3 regions of the Amycolatopsis sp. NPDC004368 genome follow, and region 2 is predicted to be linked to each of the others. Evidence: riboswitches for the same ligand, from Rfam matches in the RefSeq annotation. Region 2 holds a riboswitch; each other region holds the start of a gene.
What was found. Region 2 has a riboswitch for S-adenosylmethionine ahead of ACWEOE_RS04290 (methionine ABC transporter ATP-binding protein). Riboswitches for the same ligand answer to the same signal wherever they lie in the genome.

Region 1 (6,141 bases), on a different contig from region 2:
GCTCTGCACCACCGCACCCATGCCGAAGTACACGAGCGGCGGGACGGCGAGCGTCGTCACGGAGTGGGCGTCCCACAGCGTGTAGGCCGCGATCGTCGCCCCGGTGAGCACGCCGTAGAACACGCCCGCGCGCTGGGCTTTCGGGTCTCCCCCGCTGCCACCGAGGCTGATCACGAGCACGCCCGCCACCACCAGCAGCGCCCCGACCAGCCCCAGCACCCCGGGACGCTCGTGCAGCACCAGCACAGCCGCCAGCACCGACAGCAACGGCCCGGTGCCGCGCGCCAGCGGGTACACGATCGACAGGTCCCCCACCACGTACCCGCGCTGCAACACGGTGCCGTACCCCACGTGCAGCACGGCCGTCACCACCGCGGCGAGCAACCAAGTCCACTGTGGACGCTCATTTTCGACCAGCAGCAAGGTGATCGTCACGGGAACCATCAAGACGGCCGACACGGTGTAGTACAGCCACACGAACCGCGGCCCACCGAAGGTCACCCGCTTGGCCGCGAGGTTCCACCCCGCGTGCACGACCGCGGCGACGAGGACGAACGACAAAGCAGTGGTGTTCACCGGACCCCTTCGAGTCCCCCGCGCACGCGAGAGACCGGGTCCTCCAGGCTTTTGTCCCGTCAGATGAACGGCGGGCTTCCGGCCGCGCCGACGGTGCCGCTCGGACCAGCCCCGCCGGCCCTGGTTGTGGTGTGCTGCTTGTTCGCGCGAGCCGGCGGCGGAACCCTAGGCACTACCACCGCCCAGCATAGCCGAAGCGATCACGCCGGGCCGCCCACAGGGCCCGCGAGCAGGCCTGTTAGCATTTCCGTTCGTTGCCGTGCGGCTTTCCGTCAGGGAGGAAACCCGGCTGCGCCTGCTTCTCCGCTTCAGGCGCCCGGAGCCACTTCACCGCGGCAGCGACCTTCACCGAGACGAAAGCAGGACGCCTTCATGGCCAACATCAAGTCCCAGATCAAGCGCATCACCACCAACGAGAAGGCCCGCCAGCGCAACCTGGCCATCCGCTCCTCGGTGAAGACCGCGATCCGCAAGTTCCGCGAAGCCGCCGAGGCCGGCGACAAGGACAAGGCCCTCGAGCTCCAGCGCGACGCGGCCCGCAAGCTCGACAAGGCCGTCACCAAGGGCGTCATCCACGCCAACCAGGCCGCCAACAAGAAGTCGGCGCTCGCGAAGCGTGCGAACCAGCTCTGAGCTGATCGCGTTCAGTCAGACCTGAAGAGGCCCGGTGATCGGCTGGTCACCGGGCCTTTTTCGTGCCATCGCAGCCGCCCGCGCTCGACGACGCCGGGCCGTGTTCCGACAACCTGGACCAGCGGATCGCCGAGCGCTTCCCCGCCCGGCCTGCAGGCACCTCAGCCCGCGCTCCACGGCGTGCTCCACCGCACGCCGGGCCAGCCTCCCGACAAGTCAGGCCGCTGATCACCAAGCGTTTCCCGCCCAGCCCGCAAGCACCTCAGCCCGCCCTCCACAGCATCCTCGGCTCCGCCGCTGAGCCGGCCGTTCCGACGACTCGGGCCCGGCCAGCCGTCACTGAGCATTTCCGGCCAAGCCCGCTCGCAGCTCAGCTCGCGCTCCACAGCGTGCTCAATTGCACGCTGAGCCCGCCGTCCGACGAAGTCAGGCCAGCCCATCACCGAGCATTTCCCGCCCAGCCGGGACCCACCTGAGCCCTGCGCTTCGCTTGGACGAGAAGGCTGGGCCCGGAAGCCGAAAAGGCGATCAATCCCGGACCTGCGACCGCGCAGCCTCCGGCGCGGCTAGCGACCGGCCCCGCATGGCGCTTGCGGCCGACTCAGCCCGCGTGCCGACAGCCCGAACCCCGCCTGAGCAGGGTCAGCGTTCACCCTTCGCGGCCACGACCTCGACCACCGCGCGTTCCAGCGCGTAGTCCGCGTCGGCCGCCGCGCCCTTGACCTCGGCGTTCAGGCGGGCGACCACGCGCATGGCGGTGGCGAGGCCGTCCTGGTTCCACCCGCGCGACTGGCCCTGCGCCTTGCGGATCTTCCACGGCGGCATGCCCAGCTCGCCCGCCATCTGGTTCGGGTTGCCGCGGCCGGCCGCGGACACGCGCGCGATGGTGCGGACCGCGTCGGCGAGGGCGTCGGCGACCAGGACGTGCGGCACGCCCAGCTGCATGGCCCAGCGGAGCGACTCCAGCGCCGCCGCGTAGTCGCCGCCGACGGCCTTCTCGGCCACGGCGAAGCCGGTCACGTCGGCGCGGCCCGTGTGGTAGCGGCGCACGGCCTGCTCGTCGACCACGCCGCCGGTGTCGGCGACGAGTTGCGTCGCCGCGGAGGACAGCTCGCGCAGGTCCGAGCCGACGGTATCCATCAGCGCCAGCACGCCCGCCGCGTCGATCTTGCCGCCGGCGCGACGCACCTCGTTGCGCACGAACGACTCCCGCTCGGCGGGCTTCGTGAGCTTCGGGCACTCGGTGATCTCCGCGCCCGCCTTTTTCAGCGCCGCGGGCAGCGCCTTGGCGGCCTTGCTGCGCCCGCCGCCGTTGTGCACGACCACGAGCACGATCCCGTCGGCGGGCGCCTTGAGGTACGCCAGCACCGCGTCCGCCAGCTCCTGCGAGATGTCCTGCGCCGCGTCGAGCACGATGACCCGCCCCTCGCTGAACAGCGAGGGGCTCACCAGCTCGGCGAGCACCGGCGGTGTGAGTTCCGACACCCGGTTGCGCGTCATTTCGGCCGTCGAGTCCACAGCCCGCGCGGCGTCCAGCGACGAGCGGACAGCCCGCTCGATGAGCAGTTCTTCCTCACCGAGGACGAGGTGCAGCGGCGCGGGTGCGGTGGTCACCCCACCATCCTCTCACCCGCCCGGCCACACACCGTCTTCGGTGATGTGCGCCGCCACCGTGGCACGAGGTGATCGCCATGTCGTACGGTGTACCCGAGGCAGCGCCCGCTCGACCCGAACACCGCGGCGCGCCGACAACTGAACACCGCTCATCCAGAGGGGCAGAGGGAACGGCCCGACGAAGCCCCGGCAACCGGCGTACAGCCTGTCTTCCCGAATTTGCGGGATAGCTGACGACCACGGTGCCAATTCCGGCCCGCTTCGGCGGGGCAGATGAGGAAAGGAACCTCGCGATGACTGCAACCCTCGGAACGTCCTCCACCAAGAAGACCCTGGACCTCGGTCCTGCCGTCGAACTGGTGTCGAAGGAAGAGGGCCACCGGCAGCCGCTCGCCCCGGAGTTCGTGTCCGCGGAGGACTTCTCCCCGCTCGAGGTCGCCTACGACTTCGGCCGCGTGCGCCGCGAAGACATCGAAGCCGGCCCCAAGAACATCTGGCGTTACAAGAAGCTCCTTCCCGTCCCCTCGACCGTCGAGGAGATCCCGAACACCGAACCCGGCGGCACCCGCCTGGTCAAGGCCGACCGGCTGGCCAAGGCCCTCGGCCTGAAGACCGTGTGGGTCAAGGACGACACCGGCAACCCCACGCACTCCTTCAAGGACCGCGTGGTCGCCGTCGCGCTGGCCGCGGCCCGCGAGTTCGGCTTCGAGGTCCTCGCGTGTCCCTCGACCGGCAACCTGGCCAACGCGACGGCCGCCGCCGCGGCCCGCGCCGGCTGGAAGTCGGTCGTGCTGATCCCGAGCAACCTCGAGCGCGCCAAGATCCTCACGACCGCGGTCTACGACGGTGACCTCGTCGCCGTCGACGGCAACTACGACGACGTCAACCGCCTCGCCACCGAGCTGGCCGCCGAGCACCCGACGTGGGCGTTCGTGAACGTCAACGTCCGCCCGTACTACTCCGAAGGCTCCAAGACGCTCGGCTACGAGGTCGCCGAGCAGCTCGGCTGGCGCCTGCCGCAGCAGATCGTGGTGCCCATCGCGTCGGGCTCGCAGCTGACCAAGGTGGACAAGGGTTTCCGCGAGCTCGGCCAGCTCGGCCTCGTGGAAGCCAGCCCCTACAAGGTTTTCGGCGCCCAGGCCACCGGCTGCTCCCCCGTCTCGACGGCGTTCCGCGCCGGCCACGACGTGGTGCAGCCCGTGAAACCGGACACCATCGCCCGCTCGCTCGCCATCGGCAACCCCGCCGACGGCCCCTACGTGCTCGACGTCGTGAACCGCACCGGCGGCGCGATCGAGGACGTGAGCGACGAGGAGGTCGTGGAGGGCATCCGGCTGCTCGCGCGCACCGAAGGCATCTTCACCGAGACCGCGGGCGGCGTGACCGTCGCGACGGCGAAGAAGCTCGTGGAGACCGGCAAGCTCGACCCCGACGCCGAGACCGTGCTGCTCATCACCGGCGACGGCCTCAAGACGCTCGACGCCGTCGAAGGCCGCATCGGCCCCAAGGCGACCGTGCCGCCGTCGGCCGCGGCCGTCGCCAAGGCGCTCGGCTACTGACCTGACGACGGGCCCGCGGGCCGCTCCTCACCGGGGCGGTCCGCGCGGCTCACCCCGGCGGGCCACGGCCGGCCCGCCGTCTCCGGGCACCACCGCCGTGTCTCCGTCCACATCGGTCCGCGTCACGAGCACACCCAGCGTGCCCAGTACGTCCACTGTGGACTTTGCCGGATGTCCGTAGCTGTTGCCCGCACCCACGCTGATCATCGCGGCCCGCGCTCCCACCGCCGCGAGGAACTGTGGCAACGAGTACCGAGATCCGTGATGCGGCACTTTCAGCACTTCGGCGTGCAGGTCCACCCCCTCGGCCAGCAAGTCGGCCTGCGCGGCCAGTTCCACGTCTCCGGTCAGCAGCACCCTCCCCACCGCCGTGGTCGCCCTCAGCACCACGGAACTGTTGTTGATCATCGTGCCGTCCTGCTCCGCGGCCGCCCGCGCCGTGACGTAGCGCGGTCCGAGCACGTCGAGCGAAAGACCCGGCCAGCCCAGCCGCTGCCCGTCGCTCAGCTCCAGCAAGGGCACGTGGTGCGCCGCCGCCTGCTGCGACACTTGCTGCCACGCCCATGCCGGCGCCCGCCCGGGCCCGACCGCGATCGCGCCCACGGCCCGGCCGTCGAACACCGACGACAGCCCGCCGATGTGGTCGGCGTGCAGATGACTGAGCACCAGCAACGGAATCCGGTCCACGCCGAGCCGTCGCAGGCACTCGTCCACCGGCCCCGGTTCGGGCCCGGTGTCCACGACCACAGCGCGGCCGGGCTCCGCCGTGGCCAGCACCTCCGCGTCGCCCTGTCCGACGTCGCATTCCACCATCGCCCAGTTCTTCGGCGGCCAGCCCGGCGAGAGCACCCGCGGCGGCACGAAGATCAGCAGCACCGCCACCAGCCCCATCGCCACCAGCAGCCGCGCCCGCCTGAACCGCAGCGCGACCACCACCACGCCGAGCACGCCGGCCGCGCACAGCCCGCCCCACCAGCCACCCGGCCACGTGAGCACCGCACCAGGCGCGCGGGCGCCGTGCCGCGCGACGGTGATCAGCCAGCGCGCCTCGGGATCGGCCAGGTGCACCAGCACCCGCCCGGCCCCGGGCCACCACGGCCCGACCACCGTGGCCAGCACACCGAGCACCGTGACCGGCGCGACGACAGGTGCCGCCAACACGTTGGTGACCACCGAGACGAGGCTCACCGTGCCCGCCATGCCCGCGATCACCGGCGCGGTGACCACGAACGCGGCCAGCGGCACGGCGATGCCCTCGGCATACCCGGGCGGAATCCCCCGCCGGACAAAGGAATTCGCCCACCTCGGCGCCAGCAGCACCAGCCCCGCCGTCGCGAGCACCGACAGCGCGAACCCGAAGTCCGCCGCCATCACCGGGTCCCACGCCACGAGCGCGCACACCGAAAACGCCAGCGCCGGCAACGCGGACCCGCGCCGCCCCAACGCCAAGGCCAGCAGCGCGACCCCACCCATCACTCCGGCGCGCAGCACGCTCGGCGCCGGGCCGACCAGAACCAGGAACCCGCACAAGCACAGTCCCGCCGCGACAGCCGACACCCGCGGCCCGATGCGCAGCAAGCGGCACAACAGCAGCACCGAACCACACAGGATCGCGAGATTTCCCCCGCTCACGGCCATCAAATGCGTGAGCCCCGAGTCCGTGAACTCCTGCTCGACCTGCTCCGGCAACGCGCTCGTGTCGCCCAGCACCAACCCGGGCAGCAGCCCGGCCGGCTCTTCCGGCAGCACCGCGCACAAC
Region 2 (6,141 bases):
GGGGTGTCGAGACCGATGGCCGTGATCCCCAGACCGTCCACAATGGACCGCACGCGGGCGTCGGCGGCCCATTCGTGTTCGGCGCCGTAGCGCTCCAGCACGACGTCACCGACCGTGCTGCCGTGCGGCAGTTCGGTTCGCTGCGTGACGACGGCCATGCGCAGGTCGCGAACGTGGCTCACGCGACCGGAATCCGGCTCGCTGATGCCCGCGAGCACTTCCAGCAGCGTCGTCTTGCCGCCGCCGTTGAGACCGACCACGCCGATGCGCTGCCCGGCGGCGACGCCGAGCGAAACACCGTCCAGCAACGGTTTCACGCCGTACGACTTGCTCACCGACTCCAGGTTGACCAGGTTGGCCATCCGATTCAGCCGATCCTTTCCACAGTGGACAGAAGGGTCACGCGTGCACGCGCGGCGGCGTGCCCCGGGGCGCGTCGTCGCCGCCGACCAGCCGGGCACCGGGCACGGGGCCGTGGGCGACGCGCACCGTGCGGCACACGCCGGCGCCGGACAGCTCGGCCGCCACCTCGACGGCGGCCTGCGCGTCGGCGCAGAGGAACGCGCACGTGGGCCCCGAGCCGGACACGCAGCCGGCCAGGGCACCCGCGTTCACACCGGCGCGCAGCGTACGGCGCAGGCCGGGACGCAGGGACACGGCGGCCGCCTGCAGGTCGTTGCCCAGCAGCAGCGCGAGCTGACGGGGGTCGCCCGACGCCAGTGCCTCGACGACCGGCGTGTGCGAGCCGATGCGCGGCGGGTTGCCGTCGGTGCGCAGCCGGTCGAGCTCCTTGAACACCTTCGGCGTCGACAGGCCTTCGGAGTCGAACGCGAGCACCCAGTGGAACGTGTGGCGCGAGAGCACCGGCACGAGCTGCTCACCGCGGCCGGTGCCGAGCGCGGTGCCGCCGTAGAGCGCGAAGGGCACGTCGCTGCCGAGCTTGCCCGCGATGGCGGCCAGCTCGTCGCGCGTCACGTCGAGCTTCCACAGTGAGGCCAGGCCCACGAGCGTCGCCGCGGCGTCGGCACTGCCGCCCGCCATACCGCCGGCGACGGGGATGCCCTTGCGCAGCACGATCCGCACCTTGGGGTCGTCGCCCTCGGGGCGCCCGGTGTAGAGGGAGAGCTCCTGGGCCGCGCGCCAGGCGAGGTTGGTGGCATCGGTGGGCACCGAGCCTTCCCCCTCGCCGTAGACCTCGAGCCCGGGATCGTCGGTGGCCGCGACGGTCACCTCGTCCGTGAGCGACAACGCCTGGAACACGGTGACCAGGTCGTGGTAACCGTCCTCACGCAGGTCACCGATCGCCAGGTGCAGGTTGACCTTGGCCGGGACCCGGACGGTGACTGGTGGTGGAACTACGGCGAGCACCCGTCAAGCCTACGTGGCCGGACGCCTGGGCTCCCCACCAGGAGAAAACAGCCGTTTTCAGGACGCGTGTCCCAACCCTTCGGACACGTCCCCGCCACTTTCGGACTTCGTGTCCGGCGCGGGCCCGCGCACCACCTCGTAGCGCAAGTGGGTCACGTCGCGGTCGGTCCACTGCCGGACCTGGCGCAGCTCGACGTGGGTGTCGCCGAACAACCGCCGCCCACGGCCCAGCAGCACCGGCACGAGGTGGATCTCCAGCTCGTCGAGCAAATCCGCACGCAGCAACGCTTGCGCCGCGCCGGCGCCGTGCACCAGCACCGCCCGCCCGCCCGCGGCGGCCCGCGCGTCGGCCACGCACTCGCCGACGTCGGTGTAGAACCGCGCGCTACCGGGCGGTGTGTCGTCCGGTTCGACGTGGTGCGTCAGGACGTTGATCGCCACGCCGTCGTGGTGGTCGCCCTGCCACCGCCCGGCCAGCTCGAACGTGCGCCGGCCCGAGATCACGGCACCGGTCGCCAAGGCCTCGCGGTAGATCTCACCGCTGGGCCCGTCGCCGAAACGGTCGTCGAGCCAGTTGAACAGCCGCCCGCCGCCCTCGCCGAGCTCCTGCCCACGCCGATCGTCGGGCCCGGTGATGAACCCGTCGAGGGACATCGACATGTACAGCCGGATCGGTCCGCCGTGGTGCGTCATGTGATCCTCCTCGTGTCGCCGGACACGAGGACGTCGAACGAGCTCCCCGGAAATCGACAGGGCCCCTCGAATCCGCGAGGGGCCCTCTCGATTCCGGAAGACCGTGGCTCAGGCGGCGACGCTCTGCGGACCGCGGGCGGCCTGCGTCACGTGGGCACCGCGGTCGGCGATCCACGCCAGCGCCGCGTCGGCCCGCTCACCGCGGACACCCACGCGGAAGCGGGCGATCGGGGTGTCACCGATGCGGGTCAGGCCGCCGCCGATGGTGGCGAGCTCCACGTCGAAGCGGCCGGCCGCCTCGGGCAGCAGCGCGCCGACGGACGCGAAGCCGATCAGCACGATGTCGGCGGACCGGTCGTACTTGGCGGTCTGCGCCCGGGCCGTTTCGATGGCCGGCAGCACCGCCTGCGCGGTCCAGCTGCCGGGGGAGGCGATGAGGTCGAGCACGTGGCCGCGTTCGACGACCGCGCCGTCTTCGAGCACCGCGACGTCGTCGCAGACGCGGCGGACGACACCGGCGTCCGGCGTGGTGAGCAACACCGTGGTGCCCAGCTCGGCGCGTGCCCGGTCGAGCACGGCCAGCACGGCGCCGGCTTCCTCGGGGGCGATGCCGGCGGTGGGGTCGTCGGCGAGCAGCACGGCGGGGCCGGCGGCGAGCGCCTTGGCCACGGCGACCCGGCGCAGCTGGCCGGGCGTGAGGTCGGCCGGCTTCTGCGCGGCGCGGGCGGTGAGGCCCACGAGGTCGAGCAGGTTGCCGACGCGGCTCTTGCGCTGCGGGCCGTCGACGCCGAGCTGCTCCAGCGGCGTGGCGATGTTGCCGGCGACGGTGCGCTCGGCGAGCAGCTCCGGCTTGGTGCCGACCACACCCAGCTGACGGCGAACCTCGCGCAGCCGGCGGCCGTCGAGTGCACCGGTGTTGAGGCCGTCGAGCCGCACAACACCGCGGTCGGGGCGCTCCTGCAGCGCGATGCAGCGGGCGAGGGTGGACTTGCCGGAGCCGGCGGGGCCCACCACACCGAAGAGGGAACCGGCCTGCACGTCCACGCTCACATCGCGCAGCGCGGAAACCGGATTTCCGTTGAGGGGAAAGGACTTGGACACGTTTTCGACAGTGATCACGAAGGAAGCTCCAGGCATGGGGCGCAGCGCCGTTTCCGGGCGCGCCGGGCGTCACCGAATCACCGTCCTTTTCGGACGGTGCGCAGAATTGCGTGAATAAGGATCAGGCGATGACCATGGAGCGTCGACACGCACTTACCGTGCGGCGACCTTCGTCAACAACACGCCGTCGGGTCAACAGGAGCGGGCGGGCTACCCTCTTCATCGGAAACAGCCTCCATCGGTCCTGGCTGTAGCACCTGCCCCACGGAGGGTGGTTGCTGCGACTTCGGCGAGCCAGGTCTCTCAGTCGCTCGGGATGGACTTTCTGAGTAAAGCCGATCCCATTGGGTGAACGCAAGCGCGTTGGTGCAGATCACACGAGTGGTGGTGCCCGAATACCGGGACACCCGCAGTCACATCGTGGACCCCGAATGCTCCGGCACCGAACTTCCTCGGCCCGCCAACCGCCGTCGCTCTTTCCACTGTGGACTGTTCCATTCCCTGGTGCAGCGAGGATTTTCGTCGTGAATGCGCTCGCGATCGGGCCCGGTTGGTAACTGACGGTTCGGCGAACTACCTCGCGAGGGCGAGACATCGCGTCTTCCCGACCGGACTCTTGTCCCGCCGGTGAGCCGTTCACGGGCGTCCGCCACCCCCGTTGTGATACAGCCGTATCAGATACAGTCGTACCACGAAAGCGAGGGAGCACGATGCCGCGACGGGTCGACCACGAGCAACGCCGGCGCGAGATCGCGATGGCGGTGTGGCGCATCGCGGCCGAGCGCGGCCTGGAATCGGTGAGCCTGCGCGAGGTGGCCGCCGAAGCCGGCGTGTCGCTGCGGCTGGTGCAGTACTACTTCGAGACGAAGCACAACCTGCTCGTACTCGCCCTGCGCTACCTCCACGAACGCGGCGAGCAGCGCACCCAGGCCCGCGTGGCCGCGCAGCTGGACCAGAGCGTGCGCGGCGTCGCACGGACGCTGCTCACCGAACTGCTCCCGCTCGACGCCGAACGCTCGCTGTCCTTGCGCGTGCACCGCGCCTACTTCAGCCGCACCCACAGCGACCCGGCGCTGGCGAAACTGTTCGTCGCCGCCGAAACACCCGTGGAGGACCTGCTCACCAGCCTGCTCCGCCGCGCCGCCCTGCCCCCGGGGATCCAGCCCCGGCACGAGGCGAACCTGCTGGTCGCGGGCATCACCGGCCTGGGCCTCGACGTGCTGCACGGCCGCTTCACCCCGGCCGAGGCCATCGCGACACTCGACTACCACCTCGGCCGGTTGTTCGGCCCGAGTCAGGCTTGAGCGAGCCGTACGAAGTCGTGCACGTCGAGCTGCTCGCCGCGGGTCTTCGGGTCGATTCCGGCGGCCACGAGCAGCTCACCGGCGCGGTCGGCCGACCCGGCCCAACCGGCGAGAGCCGCGCGCAGCGTCTTGCGGCGCTGGGAGAACGCGGCGTCCACCACCTCGAACAGCCGCTGGCGGTCCACGCCTTCGCGGGGCGTGCCGCGTTCGAAGGCCACGAGGGAAGAGTCGACGTTCGGCACCGGCCAGAACACCGAGCGCGGCACGGCACCGACCTTGCGCGCGGGCCCGTACCAAGCGAGCTTCACACTCGGCACGCCGTAGATCCGGCTGCCGGGTCCGGCGGCCATGCGGTCGGCGACCTCGGTCTGGACCATTACCAGACCCCGCGCCAGCGACGGCAGCTCGGCCAGCAGGTGCAGCACCACGGGCACCGCGACGTTGTACGGCAGGTTCGCGACCAGCGACACCGGTGCTTCGGGCAGATCCGCGGCCGTGACGCGCAGCGCGTCGGCGCCGACCACCGTCAGCTGATCGGCGACAGCCGCGGCGCGGTCGGCCGCGGTGCGCGGCAGCCGGGCGGCCAGCTTGGGATCGATCTCGACGGCCACCACCCGCGCGCCGGCGTCGAGCAATCCCAGCGTCAGCGAGCCGAGGCCGGGGCCGACTTCGAGGACGACGTCGCCCGGCTTCACCCCGGCCAGTTCGACGATGCGGCGAACCGTGTTGGGGTCGTGCACGAAGTTCTGGCCGAGCTTTTTCGTCGGCCGGACGTCGAGCTCTTCGGCCAGCCCGCGGATCTCGGCAGGCCCCAGCAGTTCAACCACCGGGGAAGCCTACCGAGAGCCGCGAAAGACCGTGCTCAGGCCCGCTTGCCGCAGACCGGCCAGGCGCTGTAGCCGCCGCGAGCGTCGCGGACCTTCTCCGCGATGGCGATCTGCTGGGCGCGCGAAGCCTGGTTCGGGTAGGCCGCGTACTGGTCGCCGCCGTAGGCGTCCCAGGTGCTCTTGTCGAACTGCAGGCCGCCGTAGTAGCCGTTGCCCGTGTTGATGGACCAGTTGCCGCCGGCCTCGCACGCCGCGATGCGGTCCCACGCGGAACCGTCGCCGATGGCGGGTTCCGCGGGCTTCTTCGTGCCGACCTTGAGGATCTTCGGCTTGGCCTCGACGAGGACCTTCACCGAGACCTGCTCGCGGGAGATCTCTTCGCCGTTCTTCTTGGTGACCTTGTAGGTCACCATCTTCTGGCCCGGGGTGCCCGGGTCCTGAACGGTGGTCTTGCCCTGCTCGAGCGTCGGGTCGTCGACCTTCTGGGTGTCGGGGTCGATGGTCTCCTGCTGGTTGACCATCGAGACGCCCATGCGGCTCACGTGGATCTCGGCGCCGTCCTTCAGCGCGACGTCCAGACCACCCTCGACGGCGTCGTCCGGGCCGAGGTTCATCTTGAAGTCGGAGACGAACTCCTTGGTGGTCACCGCGTTCGTGGTGACCTGGCGCGGCGCGTTCGTGCCGTCGAAGACCGTGACGTGCTTGAGGGTCTTGACCTGCACGGTCGAGCCTTCGAGCGGCAGCTCGCCGGTGCCCGGCATCGACGTCCAGGCGCCCTTGCTCATCATGTCGCCCATGCCCAGCTGGGTCATGGCCTCGCCGAGCGTGGTCGCGCGCACCCACGAGGG
Region 3 (6,141 bases), on a different contig from region 2:
ATCGGCGAGACGATGGCGACGCAAGGACTCGAAGGCGAGCAGCTCACCGTGCAGCTGCTCGAGGTGCAGGACCCGGCCGACTACCTGTTCGGCGCCGCCGGCTACCGCCTCGACGCGGGCGAGCGGGCCGTGGTCGTGCACACCGAGATCACCAACCGCGGCGCCGTGCCGTTCGCGTCGCTGCCCGACAACTACCTCGAGCTCGTGACGGCCGACGGCACGACGGTCGCCAAGGCACCCGTGTCGTTGACCTCGCGACCGCCGCACAGGATCGGCGTGCGGCCCGGCGAGACGCTCGGCGGCCACACCGTCTACGTCCTCCCGGACACGACGCGGGTGGTCTCGGTCCGCTGGAGCCCACGCCCGGAGCCGGACGACCGCACGCTGACCTGGACGGTCGAGGGCTAGTAGCTCTCCTCGCGCAGGATCTCCAGCGCGCGGGCGAGGTCGTCGGGGTACTCCGCCTCGAACTCGACCCAGCGGCCGTCGGCCGGGTGCGCGAAACCGAGCGTGCGGGCGTGCAGCCACTGCCGTGTGAGGCCGAGGTGGCGTGCCAGCACCGGGTCGGCGCCGTAGGTCAGGTCACCCACGCACGGGTGGCGCAGCGCCGAGAAGTGCACGCGGATCTGGTGCGTACGGCCGGTCTCCAGCTTCACGTGCGCCAGTGACGCGGCGCGGAACGCCTCCACCACCTCGTAGTGCGTCACGCTCGGGCGCCCGCCCGCGACCACGGCGAACTTGTAGTCGTGGCGCGGGTGGCGGTCGATCGGTGCGTCGATGGTGCCTCGCGTCGGGTCGGGATGGCCCTGCACCACGGCGTGGTAGCCCTTGTCCACGGTGCGCTCCTTGAACGCCCGCTTCAGGACCGTGTACGCGTGCTCGCTCTTGGCCACGACCATCACGCCGGTGGTGCCGGCGTCGAGCCGGTGCACCACACCCTGGCGCTCGGCCGCGCCCGACGTCGAGATGCGCAGGCCCGCGGCGGCGAGGCCACCGACGACCGTGGGCCCGGTCCAGCCCGGGCTCGGGTGCACGGCGACGCCCACGGGCTTGGAGATCACCACGATGTCGTCGTCGTCGTGGAGGATCTTCATGCCCGCCACCGGCTCGGCGACGATCTGCACCGGTGACGCCGGCTCCGGCAGCGTGACTTCGAGCAGGCCGCCGGCGGTGAGGCGGTCGGACTTGCCCGCGGGCCGGCCGTCCACCAGCACGTCGCCGGCCTCGGCCAGCTCGGCCACGACCGTGCGCGACAGGCCCAGCAGTTTGGCGAGGCCGGCGTCGACGCGCATGCCGTCGAGCCCGTCGGGGACGGGCAGCAGGCGTCCGGTCACGCGGCCTTCTCCTTCTTGTCGCGCGTGGACGTGCCGTCGTAGTCCTTGCCCAGCAGCGACAGCAGCACGATGAGCACACCGCCGACGCAGATCGCGGAGTCGGCGATGTTGAAGATCGCGAACCCCTCGCCGTTGGGAGCGAACGCCGAGATGAAGTCGATGACGTGGCCGCGCAGCGGACCGGGGGCGCGGAAGATGCGATCGGTGAGGTTGCCGAGGGCGCCCGCGAGCACCAGGCCGAGGCCGATGGCCCAGCCCACGCTGCGCAGTCGCCGCGACAGCCAGATGATCGCGACCGCCACGGCCGCCGCGACCAGCGCGAGCACCCACGTCATGCCGGTGGCCATCGAGAAGGCCGCGCCGGGGTTGCGGATCACCTGCAGGTAGATGAGCCCGCCGAGGATGCGCACCGGCTCCTTGCCCTCGAGGTTGGCCGCCACGAGGTTCTTCGACACGAGGTCGATCACCCAGATCAGCGCCGCGACCGCGAACACCAGGCCGACCCGGCGCTTCGGCAACCGGACGGGTGCTTCGGGCTCGTCCGAGGCCGCGGGGGCCGCGTCGCCGGCCGCCACCGGTTCGACGGCGGGCGTGCCTTCGGGCCGGCCGGGTTCGGGCGAACCGGGCTCGGACAGATCGTGTTCGGACAGATCGTGTTCGGACGAGGAGGACTCGGTGCTCACACCCCCATTGTCCACGCCCGCGTCTCAGCCGATCGCGGCGGCAGGCCGGGAGCGTCCCTTCGCGGGCCCGGCCACCACCACGAACGCCACCGCCAGCAGCACCACCGCCGACGAAACCACCCCGGCGAGCCCGGGCAGCAGCACCGCCGCCGCCACGAACACCACCCCGACGGCGAGGAGCCGCAGGGTGCGCTCGTACCCCGCGAGCACCACCAGCCCCACCGCGGGCGGCACGCGACCGCGGGTCTCGGCGGCCAGGCCGAACTGCGCGTACCCGGCCAAGTCGAGCACCGGCACTCCCGGCACACCACCAGCGAGGGCCAGGGCGAGACGCGCGGGTTTCGCGCCGGCGCGGGCGTAGCCGGCGACGACGATCGCCACCACCACTGCGAGCGCGATGGGCCGGTCCAGAGCCGAGGTGCAGGTCGGCGGGTCCCGGCTCAGGAACTGCTCGCCGCCCACGGTCGTGCCGAAGTAGTCCAGGTAGACGTGCTTCATCGGCACCGCCGAGAGGTTCACGAACTCACCGGCCGCCGAGCCGGACCCCGCCGCGAGCCGCAACGGCGGCCAGGATCAGTTCGGCGAAGCCCAGCAGTGCCGGCGGAACCCGGAAACCCCAAGATCTTCCCACACGCCCAACACAGCGATCAGGCGCAGAACGGCGGAAGCTCCCGCGGGTCCCCGACCGGCGCCCAGCGGCCGTCGACCTTCGTGTACTCCCAGCGCGCACCCCGGGCGACGATCTGGCGCAGCGCCAGCACGACGCGGTCCACGTGCTCTTCGGTGCTGCCCAGGCCGAGGCTCACGCGCACGGCCTGCTGTCCTTCGCGGCCGGTCGTGCCGATGAGGCGCTTGGTGGCGACGTGGGCGCAGAACGCGCCGTCGCGCACGCCGATGCCGTACTCGGCCGAGAGGACCGCGGCGAGCCAGCCGGGTTCGAAACCGTCGACGACGAAGCTCACCGTGCCGACGCGGTCGACCGGCGCGTCGAACAGGCGCAGCTCGGCGCAGCCCGGGATGCCGGCCAGGCCCTTGCGCAGGCGCTCCAGCAGCGCGGCCTCGTGCTCGCCGATCGCGGTCCAGTTCGCGGCCAGCCGCTCGCACGCCACGCCGAGCGCGTACACGCCGACAGTGTTGGGCGAACCGGCCTCGTGCCGTTCGGCACCCGTGTTCCACACGACGGCTTCCTCGGTCACGAGCTTCGTCGCGCCCCCGCCGGCGAGGTACGGCTCGGAGGCGCGCAGCCAGTCGGACCGGCCGATCAGCGCACCGGCGCCGAAGGGCGCGTACAGCTTGTGCCCCGAGAGCGCGACGTAGTCGACGTCCAGCTCCCGCAGCGAAATCCGGCGGTGCGGCGCGAGCTGCGCGGCGTCCAGCGCCACGCGCGCGCCGTGTTTCCGCGCCACGGCGGCGATCTCGGCCACGGGCAGCAGCTCGCCGGTCACGTTCGACGCGCCGGCGACCACCACCAGCCGCGGACCTTCCGGGCAGGCGGCGAGCGCTTCGTCCACAACGGACACCGCGGCCAGGCGCGTGCGCGGCAGCTGCACGCGCCGCACGTTCGGGCCCCGCCACGGCAAAAGTGCGGCGTGGTGCTCGGTGTCGAACACGACCACCGACGTGCGCCGCGGCAGCGAGCGGGCCAGCAGGTTGAAGGAATCGGTGGTGTTGCGGGTGAACACGACGGTGTCGGTGGTACGCGCGTCGACGAACCGGCGCAGGATGTCGCGCGTGCGCTCGTAAAGCCGGGTGGACACCTGCGACGCGAAGCCGGCGCCACGGTGCACGCTCGCGTACCAGGGCAGGAACTCGTCGACGGCCGAACGCACCGCGTCGAGACAGGGCGCGCTCGCCGCGTGGTCGAGGTTCGCGTAGCCGATCTCGTCACCGGTCACCAGCGGCACGTGCAGCGCCGCCCCCGCGACCGCCGGAACTTCTTGCGCGGCAAGGGTTTCGGCGGGGGTTTCGGTACGATCCAGGGCGAGAGTCATGGCGGTGCCTCCTCGGCAGTCCGGGGGACCCCCGGCGAGGGGCCCGCGCTTGCCCGCCGCACATCGCGACCGGCCCGGTCCTCACCCGGGGCACCCCACCGCGGTAGGAGGGTTGCCGGCCAGCAAGCCGGGGCTTCGCGCTGGCACTCATGACCTGTGCTCGAAGGTAACCGATTCCGGGCCCCGGGAGAAACCCCCGTCCCGTGATCTGAGACGGCGCTCACAGCATGACGCCCCGCCGCCGGCGAACGTCAGCGACCCAGCTCGCCCCGCCACCGGGCCAGCCGCCCGGCCCGGTCGACCGCGCGGAGGCGGCGTTCGGTCGCGTCGCGGTCCCGCGCCGTGGTGACGACCAGCAGCTGGTCGTCCTCCTGGAGCCGGCTGGTCTTCTGCGGGGTGAAGCCGGCGCCGCGGCGGACCACGAGGCTCACGGTGGCGCCTGGGGGCAGGCCGAGCTCGGAGATGTACACGCCGTGCAGCTTCGAGCCCTTCTGGATCCGCACCTGCAGCAGCTCGGCGCCCAGCTCGTCCAGCGGCGCGGCGTCCACCTCGATCTCCTGGGCCTCGGAGGTCTTCGCGAGGCCCAGAAGCCGCGCGAACGGCCCGAGCGTGGCCCCCTGCAGCAGCGTGAGCACGATGACCAGCACGAACACGGCGTCGACCAGCTGCCCCGCGCCCGGCAGGCCCTGCGAGAGCGGGATCATCGCGAGCACGATCGGCACGGCCCCGCGCAGGCCCGCCCACGAGAGGAACGTCTGTTCGCGCCAGGGCAGCCGGAACGGCAGCAGGGCGATCACCACCGACAGCGGCCGCGCGAGCAGCAGCACCACCGCGCCCGCGACGAGGCCGGGCACCACCGTCTCCAGCAGCCGGCTCGGCGAGGCGAAGAGCCCGAGCAGCACGAACAGTCCGATCTGCGCGATCCAGCCGAGGCCTTCGGCGAACGAGAGCGTGTCGGACCGGTGCGGCAGCTTCGAGTTGCCCAGCACCAGCCCGGCGACGTAGGTGGCGAGCAGCCCCGACGCGTGCGCCAGCTGCCCCGAGGAGTACGCGAGGATGCACACCGCCACCGTCGCCAGGGGGTAGAGACCGGTGGCCGGCAGCGCGGCCCGGCGCAGCGCCATCGCGCCCAGCCAGCCGAAGAGCAGGCCGATCGCCAGGCCGGCGGCGAGTTCGTAAACGACCAACAGCGGCAGGGTCCAGTCCACCGCATCGGTCGACGCGAGCACGATCACCGCGATGTACGCGGGCGCGTCGTTGATGCCCGACTCCAGCTCGAGCGCGCCGACGAGCTTCGGCCGCACCCCCACCCTCCGCAGCACCGAGAACACCGCCGCGGCGTCGGTCGAGGCGAGCACCGAACCCCACAGCAGCGCGAGCCGCCAGTCGAGGCCGAGCAGCCAGTGCAGCGCCGCGCCGGTGACCGCGATGCTCACGGCCACGGCCACTGTGGACAAAAGGATCCCCAGCCCCAGCGCGGGTTTCACGGCCTGCCACCGCGTCGTGAGCCCGCCTTCGGTGAGGATCATGACGAGCGCGGCCAGCCCGAGTGACTGGGTGAGGCCGGGGTTGTCGAACCGGATGCCGAAGCCCGATTCGCCCAGCGCCACGCCGATGCCGAGGTACAGCAGCAGCGAGGGCAGGCCCAGCCGGATCGACACGCGCACGGCGACCACCGACGCGAGCAGCACCACTCCGCCGATCCCGAGCAGCAGGGGAAGCTGGTCCATCTCCGCCCCCCTCCGGTCACCGTGGGCTTCCAGAATAGAGAAACGGAGGCGCTCACTCGTTCGTGCACCACCGGACAACTCGGGCAAAGAGGTGTGTTAGGCCGCGGGAGAGCCACCCAGGGTTGCCAGATCGACACCGAGCGCGGCAAACGGCCGCGCCGCCGAAGGCCGCAGGCGCACCGCGCGTTGCCGATCACGCGTGACCCATCCCGCGTCGACCGCGCGCGCCAGGATCGCGGCGGGCACGGCGCCGGCGAGGTGGTCGCGCCGCTCCGTCCAATCCAGACAGTCGCGCAGTAGCGGGCGCCGGCCGTGCTCCGGCACGGCGACGCCGAGCTCGCCGAGCACCTCGCGCCCGGCCGGGGTGAGCGTGAGCCCGTCGCCGGTGCCGACGATCCCGCTC

Region 1: linked by a shared signal. The riboswitch ahead of thrC (threonine synthase) and the one ahead of ACWEOE_RS04290 (methionine ABC transporter ATP-binding protein) in region 2 are both predicted to bind S-adenosylmethionine.
Region 3: linked by a shared signal. The riboswitch ahead of ACWEOE_RS17465 (aminotransferase class V-fold PLP-dependent enzyme) and the one ahead of ACWEOE_RS04290 (methionine ABC transporter ATP-binding protein) in region 2 are both predicted to bind S-adenosylmethionine.

What each region holds. Positions count from the first base shown of each region.
Region 1 covers NZ_JBSGDT010000007.1:37,585-43,725, forward strand. Annotated here, with positions in the region: gene ACWEOE_RS13040 (EamA family transporter) at 1-576, opposite strand, end outside; gene rpsT (30S ribosomal protein S20) at 949-1,209, shown strand; gene holA (DNA polymerase III subunit delta) at 1,852-2,823, opposite strand; SAM riboswitch class I at 2,970-3,103, shown strand; gene thrC (threonine synthase) at 3,117-4,382, shown strand; gene ACWEOE_RS13060 (ComEC/Rec2 family competence protein) at 4,410-6,141, opposite strand, start outside.
Region 2 covers NZ_JBSGDT010000002.1:158,031-164,171, forward strand. Annotated here, with positions in the region: gene ACWEOE_RS04275 (ATP-binding cassette domain-containing protein) at 1-362, opposite strand, end outside; gene ACWEOE_RS04280 (4-(cytidine 5'-diphospho)-2-C-methyl-D-erythritol kinase) at 400-1,368, opposite strand; gene ACWEOE_RS04285 (dihydrofolate reductase family protein) at 1,426-2,061, opposite strand; gene ACWEOE_RS04290 (methionine ABC transporter ATP-binding protein) at 2,170-3,180, opposite strand; SAM riboswitch class I at 3,379-3,485, opposite strand; gene ACWEOE_RS04295 (TetR/AcrR family transcriptional regulator) at 3,873-4,466, shown strand; gene rsmA (16S rRNA (adenine(1518)-N(6)/adenine(1519)-N(6))-dimethyltransferase RsmA) at 4,457-5,293, opposite strand; gene ACWEOE_RS04305 (transglycosylase family protein) at 5,329-6,141, opposite strand, start outside.
Region 3 covers NZ_JBSGDT010000010.1:190,996-197,136, reverse strand. Annotated here, with positions in the region: gene ACWEOE_RS17485 (AsnC family protein) at 1-408, shown strand, start outside; gene ACWEOE_RS17480 (RluA family pseudouridine synthase) at 405-1,334, opposite strand; gene lspA (signal peptidase II) at 1,331-2,017, opposite strand; gene ACWEOE_RS17470 (hypothetical protein) at 2,042-2,578, opposite strand; gene ACWEOE_RS17465 (aminotransferase class V-fold PLP-dependent enzyme) at 2,665-4,008, opposite strand; SAM riboswitch class IV at 4,049-4,163, opposite strand; gene ACWEOE_RS17460 (potassium/proton antiporter) at 4,260-5,738, opposite strand; gene ACWEOE_RS17455 (ArsR/SmtB family transcription factor) at 5,835-6,141, opposite strand, start outside.